DNA from 2 places in the Colwellia sp. NW0002-52-1 genome. Region 1 is predicted to be linked to the other one. Evidence: predicted binding sites of a transcription regulator. Region 1 holds the regulator's gene; the other holds the start of a gene.
What was found. The regulator sigma-54, encoded in region 1, starts transcription at its own class of promoters, with help from an activator protein. The targets are predictions, from matches to a motif close to GTTGGCACGNNNNTNGNNT.
Positions count from the first base shown of each region.

Region 2: the regulator sigma-54 is predicted to act here: its motif matches at 6,186-6,204, upstream of flgA (flagellar basal body P-ring formation chaperone FlgA).

Region 1 covers NZ_BAAJLU010000002.1:237,855-247,155, reverse strand. Annotated here, with positions in the region: gene mgtE (magnesium transporter) at 1-629, opposite strand, end outside; gene AC27H3_RS03825 (HPr family phosphocarrier protein) at 1,030-1,308, opposite strand; gene rapZ (RNase adapter RapZ) at 1,314-2,168, opposite strand; gene ptsN (PTS IIA-like nitrogen regulatory protein PtsN) at 2,175-2,627, opposite strand; gene hpf (ribosome hibernation-promoting factor, HPF/YfiA family) at 2,657-2,944, opposite strand; gene AC27H3_RS03805 (RNA polymerase factor sigma-54) at 2,979-4,484, opposite strand; gene lptB (LPS export ABC transporter ATP-binding protein) at 4,545-5,276, opposite strand; gene lptA (lipopolysaccharide transport periplasmic protein LptA) at 5,277-5,756, opposite strand; gene lptC (LPS export ABC transporter periplasmic protein LptC) at 5,788-6,354, opposite strand; gene kdsC (3-deoxy-manno-octulosonate-8-phosphatase KdsC) at 6,351-6,899, opposite strand; gene AC27H3_RS03780 (KpsF/GutQ family sugar-phosphate isomerase) at 6,899-7,864, opposite strand; gene AC27H3_RS03775 (calcium/sodium antiporter) at 7,882-8,862, opposite strand.
Region 2 covers NZ_BAAJLU010000013.1:23,795-33,095, forward strand. Annotated here, with positions in the region: gene tkt (transketolase) at 1-749, opposite strand, end outside; gene AC27H3_RS12905 (hypothetical protein) at 1,109-1,243, shown strand; tRNA gene AC27H3_RS12910 (tRNA-Arg) at 1,458-1,532, opposite strand; gene AC27H3_RS12915 (flagella assembly protein FlgT) at 1,730-2,893, opposite strand; gene AC27H3_RS12920 (FlgO family outer membrane protein) at 3,204-3,851, shown strand; gene AC27H3_RS12925 (LPP20 family lipoprotein) at 3,889-4,353, shown strand; gene AC27H3_RS12930 (flagella synthesis protein FlgN) at 4,511-4,942, opposite strand; gene flgM (flagellar biosynthesis anti-sigma factor FlgM) at 4,983-5,285, opposite strand; gene flgA (flagellar basal body P-ring formation chaperone FlgA) at 5,360-6,052, opposite strand; gene AC27H3_RS12945 (chemotaxis protein) at 6,237-7,172, shown strand; gene AC27H3_RS12950 (CheR family methyltransferase) at 7,212-8,042, shown strand; gene flgB (flagellar basal body rod protein FlgB) at 8,107-8,505, shown strand; gene flgC (flagellar basal body rod protein FlgC) at 8,508-8,927, shown strand; gene AC27H3_RS12965 (flagellar hook assembly protein FlgD) at 8,946-9,301, shown strand, end outside.

The DNA of each region.
Region 1 (9,301 bases):
TCTTTATCTATTAGGTGTGAAATAATAGTTTCGGCTTTAGCGGTTACTATGGATGATAAAGAAACTGCACCGATGAAATGATCTTCACGGTCAACAACATAGAAAGAGTCGGTTGCTTCTGGCAACTTGCCGCGTAAACGTAAATAGCGTAACACCACATCTACCGTAACATCGGGCCGAATAGAAATGGTATCGGTATTCATGATACCGCCGGCAGTGTCTTCTTCGAATGAGAGCGCTGTTTCTACACGGCTGCGATCCTGCCAGTCCATGGCGTTCAATACTTCTTGATAAACAGTGTCAGGTAATGTTCTGAAGACTTCTGCTAAATCATCAACGTCCATACCTTCTGCAACGGCAGCAAGCTTTTCAGGGTTAATGTTTTTAAGAATACTTTTTCGAACTTCTTCGTTGAGTTCTTCGAGTACGTCACCATGATGATCAGCATCAATTAACTGCCAAAGCGCCATTCGGCTTTTGCTAGGAGACGACTCTAAAAGTAGGGCAAGATCGTATGCCGGCATGTCTTGCAGTAATTTTCTGACATAGACAAACATACCGCTATCGAGGGCAGTATTTACCTGTTGTAGGCGTTGATGACTGTATTCTTGTTCGGAAACTTCCGGCATATTTTTACCTTTTGCCGCTACAAAAATGAAAACTATTAAAGATAAATTTGTTGTCGGGTGTTATTTACGGCTGTGCTAATTACAGCTGACGTTGACCCAAACAGTTAAATGGCCTCAATTATAAAAGGCTATTATTAACGTTCTATTAAATGATGCCTATTGGGTAAAAATTCGATTAAATCAAAATGTAAAGTATTTCGATTTTTCAGGCAGCGCCTATTATGAATATGCTTGAGGTAATTCGATTGTGCTAAATTACCAACTTTAACGATAAGTTAGCTAATTCATTATTTTATAGGGTATCGAATGTTAATATTTAACGGGTTGAGTTTACCGTAATTTTTGATATTTCGCAGCTTTTTTATTGACTTAACAAAGTATTGAATTAATCGAAGTACTGTTATTCAGCTTCATCAAATTTATTACTAAACAGTTGGCAAACTTCATCGAGAGCAGATTCTGCATCTTCACCGGTGGCCACTACTTTAACGGTTTTTCCTTGCGCGCCGGCAAGCAACATCAAGCCCATAATACTATTTGCATCTGCATGATTTTCATCTAATTCAATAGTGACTTTAGCGGTGAATTTTTGGCTCAACTGTGCCAGTTTAGTTGCCGCTCGGGCATGTAGCCCAAGCTTGTTAATAATTAATACATTGCGACTGGCTTGTATATTCATCAGCGTTAGCTACTAGCAACAGGTAAGTCACGATGACGAGACTGTACGTCTTTACGTTCTTTACGCAGATTATTTGCAAGCAGTTCAGTAATATATACGGAACGATGCATACCGCCGGTACAACCAATAGCAATGGTAATATAACTACGGTTATTTCTTTCTAAGTGCGGCAACCAAGTCATCATAAAGCTATTAATTTGCCAAATAAATTTAGTGACTATGGGTTGGCTAGCGAGGAAGTCTTGTACTGGTTTGTCTAAGCCGGTGTAGCCTTTAAGTTCTTTATCCCAAAATGGGTTTGGTAAAAACCGTGCATCAAAGACATAATCTGCATCTTGTGGTACACCATGCTTAAAGCCAAAAGATTCGAAAACTACCACCATAGAACCCGATTTTTTACCTAAAACCCGTTCTCTCACTAAGTCAGCTAGCTGGTGTGGAGTTAATTGGCTGGTATTGATATATAAATGTGCACGACTTGCAATAGGTTCAAGCAGCTTTTTCTCTAACGCCATTGCTTGATCTAGGGCTATATTTTGTCTAATAAGTGGATGCAAACGACGAGTTTCACTGAAACGTCGAATAAGGTCGCTATCATCAGCATCGAGATATAGAAGGCTTAATTCAACGGCGTTTGGCAAATACTCAATAATTTCTGGAACATCGTTTGGATCAGCGGGTAGGTTTCGAACATCTAAGCTTACGGCAACAGTTTCATAATCATTAATAACGGTATGAATTAAAGCCGGCAATAAATTGACCGGTATGTTATCAACACAATAGTAGCCTAAATCTTCTAATACACGCAGCGCAACACTTTTACCTGACCCTGAACGGCCACTGACAATAATTAATTTCATTGAGGTTTAACTCGCCTGTTGAATTAACTGAAACAATTCTTGGTTATTTTGACATTTACGCACTTTTTTACAAAATTGCTTTTCACGAAATATTTTAGCAATACTTTGCAGAGTACATAGGTGATTCTGACATTCGTTTTCAGGCACAAATAGCGCGATAAAAATATCTACAGGGCGATTATCTATAGCGTCAAAGTCAATGGGCTCTTCTGTTGTAATAACAACGGCAACCGGTTGACAGGTATTGTCTATGCGTCCATGTGGTATTGCTATGCCATTTCCTATACCTGTTGTACCCATTCTCTCGCGCTTTACAAGGCTCTCTAAAAGCTGAAATGTATCATGTTCAGGCAATTTTTCGGCAGCCAGACTACTTAAGTATTCTAGAATACGTTTTTTACTGGAACCCGGAGCAGCACAAATAGTGCAGTCTAGAGTTAAGATGTCTTGCAACTTCATAAACTTATAAAACCTAAAGCGACATGGCGCTAATGTTTGTTGATTTTGCCTTTGTATTTCAATATTTGGCGATCTAATTTATCAATTAATGCATCAATTGAAACATACATATCATTATGCTCCGCTTTCGCATGTACTTCTGAGCCACTTAAATGCACCGTTGACTCAGCAATTTGATTTAACTTTTCTACGGTTAAAACCACATGAACATTATTTATATGTTCAAAATGGCGCTCCAGTTTCTCGAACTTTTCATTTACATAATCACGTAATGAGTCGGTAACATCGACATGGTGTCCACTAAGATTAATTTGCATATGCTTAATTCCTCTTTTGGGTGAATGCAACCGCCTACAGTAAGCTTTTACGTTGATTTGATGGCGGTATGGAAAGTGACTCTCGATACTTGGCAATGGTACGCCTTGCTACCTTTATACCTTGCTCTGCTAATACATCAGCAATTTTACTATCACTTAATGGTTTTGCAGGTATTTCTGCGGCGACAAGTTTTTTAATCAGTTCACGAATAGCAGTTGATGAACATTCACCACCATTTTCGGTACTTACATGGCTTGAGAAGAAGTATTTTAGCTCGAAAATTCCCCGGGGTGTATGCATATACTTCTGTGTAGTAACACGAGAAATAGTTGATTCATGCATATCTACGGCTTCGGCAATATCATTTAGAACCATAGGGCGCATAGCTTCAGGGCCATGTTCAAAGAAGCCTTGCTGGCGCTGTACAATACAATTAGACACTTTTAATAGGGTGTCGTTTCTGCTCTCTAGGCTTTTGATAAACCATTTAGCTTCTTGTAAATTTGAACGAATAAATTGGCTATCTGCAGATGATTTCATCGTGCGAGACATAGCTGCATATTGCTGGTTTACCGATAACTTTGGCGCGGTATCTGGATTGAGTTCAACGGTCCAGCGGCCATTTTTCTTTTCAACAGATACGTCAGGAATAACATATTGTTCTTCACTTTTGATTACGCTATCACCCGGACGAGGGTCTAAAGATTGGATTAAACGGATAACTTCGCGTAATTGATCTTCCTTTATGCGTAATTTACGCATAAGCTGGCGATAATCACGATTACCAAGTAAGTCGATAAACTCGGTAACGGCTAGTTTGCTTTCAGCGAGCCACGGCGTATCTTTTGAAAACTGGTTAAGTTGAATAAGCAAACATTCAGGAATTGAGCGAGCAGCTACTCCAACCGGGTCAAAAACATTGATTCGTTTCAGTACAGCTTCAATCTCGTCGAGCTCTACATCATCAATGCCAACACTTTCTAGTATTTCTTCTGCGCTAACGGTTAAGTATCCTGCTTCGTCTACGGCCTCAATAATAGCAACAGCAATGGCTCTATCGGTATCGCTAAAAGGAGTGAGCTCCATCTGCCAAATTAGGTGGTCTTGTAAGGAATCTTTAGTTTCACCCTGATAGGTGTAGTCTTCTGAAGCAACGCCCACACCGCCACTACTCGCACTTGCGCTGAAATTGTCATCCCAGGTTGTATCACCGTTTAATTCTTCAGGAATGTCAGTTTTTGCTAAGCCTTCTGAAGAGCTTATCTCATCAATTGTTGGTGCAGAGTCTTCGCTGCCATCTGATGATATTTCAGCACTCTCATTAACACCTGCAGAGTAACCTTCTTCGAGGTGATCAGGAGTACTTTCTGAATTATTATCTGGCGATTCGTCAACTTCAAGGAGTGGATTACTTTCAAGAGCTTCTTGAATTTCTTGTTGTAAATCCAAAGTTGATAATTGCAACAGCTTTATAGCCTGCTGCAATTGCGGGGTCATCGTTAATTGTTGTCCGATACGGAGTTGCAGAGTAGGACGCATTTACGTTTTCATTTCCCTGTTCAAGTACATGATAGTATTACCGCGTGATTATGTTACTCACTATAACGTGAATTGTTCACCTAGGTATACATCTCTTACGTGTTGATTTGCAAGTATTTCATTAGAGTTTCCCTCTGCGATAAGCTCACCATGACTAACAATATAAGCATGCTCACAAACATCAAGAGTTTCTCTAACGTTATGATCGGTAATTAAGATACCGATGCCGCGTTCTTTTAAGTGTAGGATAATTTTTTTTATATCACCTACCGAAATAGGGTCAACACCCGCAAAAGGTTCATCAAGCAGGATAAACTTTGGATCTGCAGCTAATGCTCGTGCTATTTCAACGCGTCTGCGTTCACCGCCAGATAAACTCATACCTAAGTTGTCTTTGATATGACTGATGTTAAATTCTTCGAGTAAATGTTCAAGCTTTTCTTCTCGCTCTACATCATTTAATGCTTTACGCGTTTGTAAAATGGCCATAATGTTGTCATAAACCGTAAGTTTACGAAAAATTGAAGCTTCTTGAGGTAAATAGCCAATACCTTTTCGAGCACGCTCATGCATTGGCAACAAAGTCAGATCTTCATCATTTAATACTATGGAACCACTGTCGTTATTGACTAATCCAACAATCATATAAAATGAAGTAGTTTTACCTGCGCCATTAGGTCCTAATAAACCAACAATTTGCCCAGCAGAAACTTTCATACTGACATTTTTAACGACTTTTCTGCCTTTATAAGCTTTAGCAAGTCCGGTGGCTGATAAGGTTGAAATAGACATTTACTCTTGCTTTTCCTTAGATTTTTTTGGCAATTCAGTTTTATTTTTAGGTTGTAGCACAGTTTCAACTTTGGCATTTTCTAAACTTTCGGCATTCACATACTCAGTTTCAAAGTTATAAGTAATTTTACTGCCGCTAACTTCACTGCCTTCTTGACGCAGCAAAGCATTACCAGAAATTACAACGGTATTTTTGTGTGGCTCATATCTAATTTCATTTGCTTGTAAGTTGATTGGGCTACCGTCTTGCAATGTCTGTTCAAAAGTTGCTGGAGAGCCTTTAGCAATATAAATTTTATTATCGCTTTCGTTTTGAGTGATTACCTGAACGAGCTCGGCATTAATGGTAAGCGAACCCTGGGAAATAATAACGTTATCAATATAACTGAATATTTTATTTTTTAGATCCGCAGCTTGTCGCGACGAAGAAATTTTAATTTCTTGGTCTACGTTGAATTTTTCTGCACTTACTAGCGGCATTAATATTACGCATGCAGTTATGCCAATAAGGCTATTTTTTAATTTTTTTATAAATGGTTTGTACATGTTCGGTCAATGTCATCTGTGTTGTGTTTAAGTCTACAATTAATCCTGAGCCATACATAGTAAATCCTTTACCTAATATTAAGATAGTCTGCTCTGAGCTGATAATATTCGTTTTAAGATCCATTTCTAAATTTTTTCCGTGTACTTCCTGTATTAAACTTTCTTCATCAGTCGCGATTAAACGTACGCGATTTTTTAATTTTACACGATTGTTGTTATACAGTGTGCCTTCATTAGCGCTTATCTGCCATGTTGGTTTGTTATTTTTTGGGTATAAGGTATAACGAGGGTATTCAAAATGGGTTACTTCTAGCTGCGCATAGTGCTCCATGCGTTGGGCTTCAACATTATAAGATAATGCGCCAGTCGACTTGTAAACGTCGCTGTTGAGGTTTTCAGCAATAAATTCTGGGTTATTAGCAACTTCTAGAGTGCTACTGGTTTCTTTCTTAGCTCCGAACCATTCAAGTAGGGCGTAGGTTGTTAACGCTAGGAGAAAAAGTGAAATTGTCGCAATGGTTATGCGATTCATATACTTGCACCTGTTGCATTGGCTAATGTACCTTGACTTTGCATGATAAGATCACAAGTTTCACGCACTGCACCAAAACCACCTCGGGTATAAGTGATGTAATCACACAGGTTTACTATAGCTGGGTGGGCATCATTAACCGCTATGCTAAAGCCAACATAATTAAGGCAGTCAAAATCAGGCATGTCGTCGCCAATGTAAGCCACTTGTTCGGGCATTAACTTTAATGAGGCGATCATTTTTTTCAATGCTGGTAGTTTGTTTTCTTCACCTTGCACTATGTGTTTAACGTTTAAGGCGCTCATACGAGTTTGTACAATGTTGGATTGTCTGCCTGTGATCACTGCAACATCAACACCACTGGCTCCTAGGGCTTTTATGCCGTAACCATCTTTGGTATGAAAAGCTTTTAGCTCTTCGCCATTGTTACCTAAATAAATGCGGCCATCAGAAAAAACACCGTCAATATCACAAACAAAGAGTTTTATTTTTTCTGCTTTTTGCCACGTACTTGATGCAACTTTACCGTATAAGCTATTCAAAATTACAACACTCCAGATTTTAATAAGTCATGCATATTCATTGCGCCAATAGGGTGATTATTTTCATCGACGATAATTAAACCATTGATTTTTTTATCTTCCATTATTTTTAATGCTTCAGCAGCAAGCATATCTTGTTTGGCAACCAATGGCTGCTTAGTCATTACACTGGTAATACTATCTTGATGAATGTTAATTTCAGCGTCTAGAATACGGCGCAAGTCGCCATCAGTAAATAAACCCACTAACTTATTCTGAGCATTAACCACTGCTGTCATTCCTAAACCCTTCAATGACATTTCAACTAAAGCATCTTTTATTTTAGCACTTTCTACTACTGTTGGCAGACGTTCATCTTTGTGCATTATGTCAGCTAAGCGTAATAATAACCTTTTACCCAGACTACCACCGGGATGGGATAAGGCAAAATCGTCAGCGGTAAAGCCGCGTGCATTAAGTAAGGCCACTGCTAAAGCATCGCCCATTACTAGGGTAGCAGTAGTACTTGATGTTGGTGCTAATCCCAACGGGCAAGCTTCTTGAGATACTTTTACGCAAACATGTGTATCGGCGAGTTTAGCCAGCGTAGAGTCAGGTTTACCTGTCATGGCAATTATTTTCGCACCTATACGTTTAAGCACAGGAATAATTGCTAAAACTTCACCTGTTTCACCAGAGTTAGAAATGGTTAATACAACATCGTCTATGGTTACCATGCCAAGGTCGCCATGGCTTGCTTCTCCTGGGTGAACAAAAAATGACGGTGTACCTGTACTCGCTAAAGTAGCCGCAATTTTACCGCCAATATGCCCAGATTTTCCCATGCCAATAACGATTACTCGACCTCGACAGCTAAACATTAGTTCACAAGCTTTTGCAAAATCGTCGTCGATATACTGTGTAAGCTCAGCAATAGCTTGTTGCTCAATGTTAATTACATTGAGTGCTAATTGTTTAAAGTTTTTCATTACATAAAACCAATTTCTTAGGCGTTAATTTGGCTAAAAAGAAGCACTTGATAACCAATGAATACAGCTAATAATAATAACCCTTTCGCGCGCGTGATGCGAAACTTTCCGCCACGGCTAAAACAAAGAATAAACAATAAGAATGTTGTTGCTAGCATAAATGGGGCGTCGCGACTTGCTGCCGCGTTATCAATATCACCCGGAGCAATTAAACCAGCCAGCGATAATACCGCTAATATATTAAATATATTTGAACCAATAATATTACCCAGTGCTAAGTCGTCTTCTTTTTTGATGATACTCATAATACTGGCAGCTAACTCAGGCAAACTTGTACCAATAGCAATTACGGTTAAGCCAATAACCAAATCACTAATACCAAATGCTTTAGCAATAAAAATAGAAGAATCTACAAGAAAGCTTGCACTTAAAGGCAGTAAAATCATACCAACAATAAGCCATATCACTGAGTGTTTAGTGCTCACACCATCAGGAACTTCTTGCTCGGCTTCGAGCACCATTTTATCGTCAATTGGATTTTCTTTTGCACGTTTTAACGTCACAAATAGCAAGGTTGCAATATAAACAACAAAACCAACGATCAAAATAAGACCTTCATTAAAGCTAAAATTACTATTAGCTAACATGTAGGTTGCGATGGCTGTAATAACAAGGATTAGTGGAATTTCGCGTTTAATTGTAGATGAAGACACTGTTAAAGGATTAAATAGTGCGGTTAAACCTAAGACTAAGGCAATATTGGTAATATTAGAGCCAATTGCGTTACCAATAGCGGTATCAGGGTTTCCTTGCAATGAAGCGGTAGCTGCAATCATCATTTCAGGCGCAGAAGAGCCCATAGCAACGATGGTTAAACCAATAATCATTGGAGAAATACCAAGGTTACGCGCTAATGCTGAAGCACCAAATACAAATTTGTCTGCACTCCACACTAAAATAATTAGTGAAAGTAATAAGATCAAAATTTGAATTAACATTCAAAACTCCTGTTGGGATAAATAAAATAGTTGGTAATTTCGCTGCTATGGTTAAGCTTTATATTTATGAGCTGGCATTGCCTAACTAGCTAATATACCTATAAACAGTTAAAAATTTCCGAATTATATATGGGTACTTTTGTATAAGCGCGAACAATTCATATTGTTCTTGAGTACTCACCTACATTTAACTTACTTACATAATAATTTATTTGTTATTAAAAATGGGATTATAAACCAATGATGTTGATTGATAACAGCCAATTAATAATCATTTAATGACATTATATTGTGCAGCGGGCAGTATAAACTTTTTCTGATATTATTGGCACACAGATTCAACATAATATTTGTGAAATATTTAGCTAGAACTTAAATTTACCTCGCTGTTAGCATTACACTCATGTTTTGTTTTTATAGTGCCGTGTATTTATAGCAT
Region 2 (9,301 bases), on a different contig from region 1:
GAGCCAAAACCGATAATGGTTTTACAGCAGATCATTGAAGGTTTATCCGTAACTGACTTAGCTTCAGCGATAGCGGCGGCGATAGCTTCAGCGCTATGACCGTCAACACTTACAACATGCCAGCCGTAGGCGGCAAAGCGAGCAGGAGTATCATCAGTAAACCAGCCTTCAACTTCACCATCAATTGAAATGCCGTTGTCATCCCAAAATGCAATTAGCTTACCTAAGCCTAATGTGCCGGCTAATGAACAGGCTTCATGTGAAATACCTTCCATTAAACAACCATCACCTAAAAATACATAAGTGTTGTGATCAACAATATCGTGCCCATCGCGGTTAAATTGTGCCGCTAATGTTTTTTCAGCAATTGCCATACCTACCGCATTTGAAACACCTGCGCCTAATGGGCCTGTAGTTGTTTCAACACCGGGTGTGTAACCATATTCTGGGTGACCTGGTGTTTTAGAGTGTAGTTGACGGAAGTTTTTTAACTCACCAATCGGTAAATCGTAACCCGTTAAATGCAATAATGAATAAATGAGCATTGAACCATGGCCATTTGATAAAACGAAACGGTCACGATCAGCCCATTGTGGATCTGTTGGGTTATGCTTTAGAAAGTCACGCCATAAAACTTCAGCGATATCTGCCATGCCCATTGGGGCTCCAGGGTGTCCTGATTTAGCTTTTTGCACGGCATCCATGCTTAAAACTCGAATTGCATTGGCCAGTTGTTGACGCGACGGCATAATTGCTCCAATTATTGTAAGATTTGATGGGATATAATTGCGCTTATTTTCACCTAGAGTGCCCCTTGACTGCAAATTTAATTAGCATTTTTCTGGCATTATTTTTAACTAAGTTATATTTATCGGCATTTAAATGTGAAATGACCTGATTTAATTAATGAAATAGTAATTGCTAATTTGATAGCGACGATGTGAAAGAGAGCTAATAGATCTCTTTTGTTTTTAGTATTATGTTCACTGGAATCAATAATTGTTTAATTAATGAGCTTTTTGGTTGAATATCTATATAAGTTGCTTTAATGTTAATGCGTCGTATTAATAATAATTAAAAAAAATACTACATAACACAGGATTAAAGAATGAACAGGTCGTCGTCACGCGGAATTAAGCTGACTACGGTAATATTAGCGGTATTAATATTAGCAGTATCAGCGGTGTTGAGCACAGGCTCAGCATTAGACGACAAGGAAGTTACAACAGAGCAAAACAATTAAGAGCTTATCAATTAGCTCATTAAAACTACAAGCCCCGCATTGCGGGGCTTTTTTATGTACAGGATGTACGGTATGTCACGATCACATGGATGTGAAAGAGTGACGATGACAGGATGTACGGTATGTCACGATCACATGGATGTGAAAGAGTGACGTATAACGATAATTATTGATCGTTTAAATATAATTCAATGAAGTTTCTAGTAGCAATTGCTGGCGTCCCCTACAGGAATCGAACCTGTATCTAAGACTTAGGAGGTCCTCGTTCTATCCATTGAACTAAGGGGACTAAGCGCAAGTAATCTCATCACAAATACCCAGTATTAACTCATCTGAGCAATAAAGTGCTGCTTAAAGCCCAAGTATGCTACAACGTTTTTATTTATTTGTATTCAAAAAATAAATAAAATGAGCATTAACAGAGGTTTAATTAATATAATTAGCATTAATTAAACCTCTCGGTTCATGATATTCCTAACCTACTTTTTAGTATCTTACGGCTAAATCATTTATTTGAATATTGTCGAGAATATGTTGTTCGGTCGTGGTTGCATGAGCACTATCTTGGCTAACAGAAGTAACAATAACTTTATAAGGACTAATATTAAATCCGGTATATGAACGATTGTCATCACCCACAAAACTATTAAAGTGCAGTAAAGAAAACTCATCGCCAACTTGAACCCCGTGCCTTTTGCCTAAGTTGAAGGTAATTGAGTTGCCCTGAACTTGCACAATTCTTCCTTGGGTAGGTTGGCACATCATACTTTCATCAATGTCTTGCACCATATCATCCAAAGACATATTGATTTTTTGGCCATATTCACTCTGCCAAAAATTTTGACTAGTTACGTCTACATTCTTACGCTTATCAAATGACCATGGAGCAGAATTTAGGTAATGTTTATCGAAAATTCTTTCGCCGCTTGTACCATCATGAACATAAAGTGAGATATTGAATTGTCTTTGATAGATGTTACTTTGCCAAAACTGCCATTCATTGTTTTCATGGTCTGCCATCGAAAGATCTTGAATTTCAGAGAATAAAACATATTGGCTGTTTGACATGTTAGCTAATGACATGGCTAAGTTTTTTAAGCTCTGTGTTTGTAAGCTTTGGTTATAGCGTGAAAACTCTGTTTTACTTTGCAAAGCAAGTTTGGTGTCTAAATAAATACCTTTATGTTTTATTTTGTTGGCTAACTTTTTTATCAAGACTTTGTCAATTGCGTAAATGTTGCCAATGCTAGCTTGTTCACGATGCATTATATTACTGCGGGTTAATAACATAGATTTTTTATAGTCAGCAGCAAAGCACTTTTTTTCTTGTGGGAAAATATCGGCTCGAATGGTCACGGTAACCATATCACCTTCATAGCTTTCGCTAATTAACTCTAATGAATTGACACTGCCACTAGCTCGAATACTGATTTGATCTTGAGTGAGTAGACCATTAACAACTTGTTGTACGCTTGACACTGAAGCACCCGCAACCAATAAAGCTTTTTTTAATGCATTTTGCACGGCTTGAGCTTTTGCTGATTTATTATCACCATTTCTTATATTCGCAACGCCCTGCGATTCATACCATTGGCCAAAGCTAACGCTACTGTATAAAGCAAAACATAGGGTAATTAAACTTAAGCGCATAAATGTCTCTTTTAATAGGAAAACAATTTCTTTCTTTAAATTATGCACTTTTTGTGCCCATTAATACGTTAATCATTAAGCTAAGTTTATATATAAATTTAATACCGTTAGAGCACGTTATTATTGCCCGTGTTTTGTCTGGCCTATATCCAGCCGTTTAATTGTACTTTTTTAGCGCGAGAGCGAACGCTTACTTGCTTTTCGTATATATTGATTAAGGTAAGTTCTGTTTTAATTATAATATTGGCGCGGATCATGCTTTCATATTTGTATTAATTTTATGATATTTGCATTAATTGGGGATAGCTCAATGAAAAACTGGCTTATAGCTCTACTAATACCAACGCTTATGGCATGCACTGCTAAGACCAAAAATAATGACTTTTATGGTGCTAAGTACACAGAAAAAAAAGAAATTGACAGTTATTCTTTACCTCGCCATGCGATTAACGATGTGGTTAAAGGGCTTGCCTACCAAATGCTAGAAAGTAGCTCATTTGTTAGCCCTAAAACACCAATTGCTGTGGCATCTTTTGTTGATTTAAAAAACTTAGAATCAACAAATTGGCTGGGTAATCAACTATCTGAAAGCTTTGTACATGAGATGCAACGGCATGGCATGGTGGTTATAGACTTTAAAACTACTGGGCATATTCGTGTTACTGAAGAGGGCGATTATGTATTTAGCCGAGATTGGAAAGAATTACCTGAACGACAAATAATTGACTATGTAGTTACCGGCACCATGATGCAGCAAGAATCTGGCGTATTAGTGAATGCTAGAATGATTGGTATGCAGTCACGTGTTGTTGTGGCAACAGCGCAATCTTTTATTCCGGCTTGGGTCGTTGGCGATGATTTTAAAAATGACGAGAATGTTCAAATAAAAGACGGCATGATCTTACGTGATAGTACTATGTTAGCTGACGATGCTCGTGCAATTGCTATACAAAAGTAAAACACACTTGTTTAAAATGACAATACCGAAGGTGAATATGAATACGTTACGCAATAATATCGCAGTTTTGTTAAGTGCTATAGTTTTGAGCGCATGTTCTACGGTGTTTGATCGACATGTTGAATGGCAAAACGTAAAGCCAGAGCAATTTCCAGTGTTAACAGCTATAGGCCAAGCACCTATAAGCTTGCAAAAATCAACAGATAAAACACAACGTATGTTAATGGCAATGAAGGCATCAAAAATCGCTGCTTATGCTGAGTTAGCCGAACAAGTTTATGGTCAAAGTATTGATGGTAAAACAACAATGTCTAATCTAGTTGTTGAAAATCAACAACTAAAAGCATCTGTACAGGGTATTATCCGTGGGGCTAAAGTAGTTAAAAGCTACCCCGTTGGTGACAGCTACACAACGGAGTTAAGTTTAGACTTTAAAGATGTATATGAAATATATAATGCTTCTGCTAATCGTCAAAAAATTAGAAATATTAAGTATTATTAAAGTCGTAAATTAATGCCATTAGCCAATATCGTAAAAATTCACTATAAAAAAACCAGCTTTCGCTGGTTTTTTTATAGTGAATTTTTAGATTAAAGCTTTTATATCTACACTTGAGTCATTCAAGGTTATTTAATTATTCAACCTGAATTGTTGATCGCTAAGCTTTAATACCTAGGCTACTAAGTCCGCCCGAGGTTTTTCCTTTACTGTCATAGGTCATTGAAGACTTATTGTGGTTTTCTAGTAACGAGGTTTTCATTCGTTCAACCGATAGCTGCGATTGATGAATAATCAGGCCATTAACTTGGTTTTGTTTTTTACAACGCACTAAACACGCTTCAATATCGGCTAATTCTGAGTCGAAATTACCCGCTAACTTTTCTTGCTTAAACTCAAAGCTTTGTCCTATCGCATTGTCAATTTCTTGTATCGCGATAAGTAAGCTGTTTTTATCTGCAGTAATACTAATTAGAGTATTAGGGTTTTGCTGTTGAAGTATTTCTTTCTCTGTACTTAATAACGTTTCTAGCTGCAGTAATTGTGATAACTGTTGAGAAACCAATTGCTGAGGTGTTATTTTTTCAGACACTTATTTACTCCATAAATCTAACGCGCTATTTAGGTTAAATTTAGTTAAGTTCAAATTCAAAGCTAGCAATACTTGCTGCTAATTTTTCAGGGTTAACTTTATAATCACCAGAAGCGATAGCATCTTTTAATTCAGCAATTTTTTTCTGATTTAGTACCGGTGATTCAGCTGCTTTTTTCTGCAACTCAGTCATCTGTTTTGCTTGCGGTGTAATAGACACCGAATCACGTGGTGATAACTTAGCTTGTTGCGATGCATTGGCATTTTCGCTAACTTGCTGTTTAGTTTGTACTTGTTGCTTTACTTGATTAGTGTTATTCAAGTTGTTGATATTAATAGCCATTATTGTGTCCTACTTACAACAGTTATTGGTTTCTAACCTTTTATCGGCAAAATAGCAGAAAACTTAAGCAATTATTATAAATTAATTATTACTTGGTTAATAGCGCTAACTTGCCCTTGAACTATTCGCCCTGATTGTTTATTTCGTACCGCTATAATTTCACCTAAACTACCGTCATTTAATGCCACGCCAGAAGACTTAATTTCAAAGCTTTCAGACTTAGCAATAATGTTAACGGGTTCGTCTTTACAGACAAAACAAGTATTTTTATCTGTTATAACACTGCCTTTAGATAAATTTCTTTTAATACGAGCACCGGTAACTAACGTAGCGTCAGTCATCACTGTTCCGCGTATTTGGTTCGAGTCTTTAAATATCACTTCCATGTTACTTTGATTTAGTAAAGTGCCTTTATTTACCCTTATACGAGTCACTAAAACAGGCACTATTGTTTGAATTCTTACTGGAATATATAAATACCAAGAATCTTCGTCAGCACAAACAATTTTAACATTTACGTTTCTACCGTTATGGTTTTCAGGTATATTTGCCGTTAATGGTAACAAGCATGATTGCAATGAAATTCTGGGATCTATTTCAGATACTTCAACATTCAGCTTGCCTTGAGCAGGTATAGTTACGTTGCTTTCAACATGTTTTTTGATGAAGTTATAAAGATACTCGCGATCAAATGTCATGGCTGAGCTAGTGCTAACTATAGCGAAGTATATAAAGGGTATTGCTGCTAATATCTTAAATGGGCTCATAAATTCTTATTTAACTGCTAGGGAAATGAAAATACTCGTCTACGCTTAATTTAGTTAACTTTACTTAAATTAACATGCAAAACGTCAAAGAATTTACGTTCTGCCTAGACAGTAGTCGTTTTAATGTTTGTACAATCAAGAATCGTGCCTTTGTTAGTTGCATTGGCATACAAAGAGGTTTCTTATGACAGGTATATTAGACTCAGTTAATCAGCGCACTCAATTAGTCGGTCAAAACAGATTAGAGCTGTTGTTGTTTAAACTTATAGGTCGCCAACGCTTTGGTATTAACGTATTTAAAGTGCGTGAAGTTATGCCATGCCCAAGATTGACGTTATTACCCAAACAAGACAAGTTTATTAAAGGTGTAGCGCATATTCGTGGCCAAACTATTTCGGTAATCGATTTAAGCAAAGCAACGGGCGGCCCTGACATTGTTCAAACTGACACTAGCTTTGTTATTATTGCTGAGTATAACCGTAGTGTGCAGGGGTTTCTTGTTGCCGGTGTCGAGCGTATTGTAACCCTTAGCTGGAAAGACATGATGCCACCACCTGAAGGAGCAGGTAAGTCTAGCTACCTAACCGCAGTTACTGAAATAGACAACGAAATGGTGTCGATTCTTGATGTTGAAAAAATTCTAAATGAAATTAGCCCTATCTCCACTAACTTAAGTGAAGGTATTGCTGACTCTACTGTTGGTGAAAAAATTGGTGAGCGAGTTATCATGATTGCCGATGACTCTTCTGTCGCTAGAAATCAAGTTAAGCGCTCACTTGAGCCCTTAGGGTTAAAAATGTTGCTGGCAAAAAATGGTCAAGATGCATTAGACCAACTGAAACTTCTTGCCGACGAGTGTCAAAATTGTATCACTGAAAAAGTGGCATTACTGATTTCTGATATTGAGATGCCAGAGATGGACGGTTATACATTAACATCTGAAGTTAAAAACAGTGACAAATTAAAAGCAATGCCGGTTATATTACATACCTCGTTAAGTGGTGTTTTCAATAATGCCATGGTTGAAAAAGTAGGGGCTGAAGACTTTATTCCTAAATTTCATCCCGATGAGTTAGCTACAGCAGTTAAAAAATGGTTAAAACATGATGAAGTTTCTTAAAATGTATCTACAGCCTGCGATTAAACCGGGTTATTGCAAGTGGTAGTTAATGAGATAGACAATAAAAGCTATGATCAGTTTCGTCGCTTTTTAGAGCAACAATGTGGCATCGTGTTAGGCGAAAATAAGCAGTACTTGGTTAGAAGCCGATTAACACCATTGATGTTAAAATTTGACATTAGCTCATTATCAGCATTAGTTGCGCAAACACTTAATCCGGCAAATCGGCAATTAAGGGCGGCAGTTATTGACGCTATGACGACCAATGAAACGTTATGGTTTCGAGACGAATACCCATTTGAACTGCTAAAAAAACGCATATTGACAGAGTTTAAAAGCCAGCGAACCCCATTAAGAATATGGTCAGCGGCTAGTTCATCAGGGCAAGAGCCCTATTCAATCGCTATGGCTATTTATGAATTTCAGCAAAGTAATCCGGGGGCATTTCCTGGTGGTGTTCAAATTATTGGCACTGACATCTCCAACACTATGTTAGAGCAATGCAAACATGCACATTATGACAATTTAGCGTTGTCGAGAGGTTTATCTAGTGACCGCAAAAGAAAGTTTTTTGAGACCAGTGATAATGGCATGTTAAAACTTAAAGATGTCATTAAAAATATGGTGAGCTTTCGTCAGCTAAACTTGCTTAATAGTTACAGCATAATGGGACGTTTCGATCTTGTTTTTTGTCGTAACGTATTGATTTACTTCTCGCCAGAATTAAAATCAAAAATTATTTCTCAAATTCATGGCACTTTAAATAATGGCTGTTATCTATTTTTAGGTGCCTCAGAATCACTATCGGGTATTAGCCAAGATTTTAATATGTTGCGATGTAACCCTGGTATTGTTTACCAAAAAAAATAACCTTTCTTTATACCTCTGGCATAAATCTTGAATAAATACCTTCATTAATATGGAGGTATTTTTTATGGCGATTAGTTTTGAAAAAGCATTTGGTATAAGTCCGCAAAGTTTACAAGTGCGTGCTCAGCGCGCTGAACTTATTGCGAGCAATATTGCTAATGCTGATACACCTGGCTACAAAGCTAAAGGGATGGATTTCAAAGCCGCATTAGCTCAAGCAGCCTCAAAACAACAAACCGGTATGACTCGCACAAACGAAAAACATTTTGATGTTCGTATGGAGCTCAATAACGGCGTAGGTTTCCGTGCAGCAAACCAAACTGATACCGGTGACGGTAACAGTGTAGATGTACAAGTGGAACGAAACTTGTATCTAGAAAACTCTATGGAATACCAAGCAAGCCTAGAATTCTTAAACGGTAGAATTAAAGGCTTGAGAAAAGCAATCACTGGAGGGCAATAACAATGAGCCTATTTAATGTATTTTCTATATCTGGTTCGGGCATGAGCGCACAGTCTGTGCGTTTAAATACCACGGCCAGTAATATTGCTAACGCTGATAGTGTTAGCAGTAGTGTTGATCAAACATATCGAGCGCGTCATCCAGTTTTTGCCGCTGAGATGCAAAAAGCTGCCGGCGGACAAAATGAGTCGGTAGGTGTTGAGGTGCTCGGCGTTGTTGAAAGTAACAAACCATTAAATGTTGAATACGCTCCTGATCATCCGATGGCAGACGGTGAAGGCTATATTTATAAGCCGAATGTGAACGTAATTGAAGAAATGACCAATATGATCTCTGCTTCTCGTTCATACCAAACCAATGTGCAATTAGCCGAGTCAGCAAAAAATATGCTGAATAAAACGCTAACACTTGGTCAACGCTAAGGTTAAATAGGAACTATTATGGAAACAGTATCTGGCTCTAGCCCTTTAGACAATATTCGTTGGCAACATGACACGTCTACTCCTGAGGCTGATGAAAATAGGGGGATGTTGACGCAAGCAGATTTCTTCGCGTTGCTTACTCAAGAATTGTCAAATCAAGATCCGACCAAGCCGGTAGAAAACAATGAGATGATTTCTCAAATGACCGCATTCTCAACCACTGATGGCGTAACACAGTTAAACGATCAATTTACCAGTTTTGCAGCTTCAATGTCGTCTAGCCAAGCTTTACAGGCTTCATCACTTGTCGGTCGTAGTGTACTTGTTGAAGATAACGTATTTGGTATGGAAGAAGGTCAATCGGTAAAAGGTAA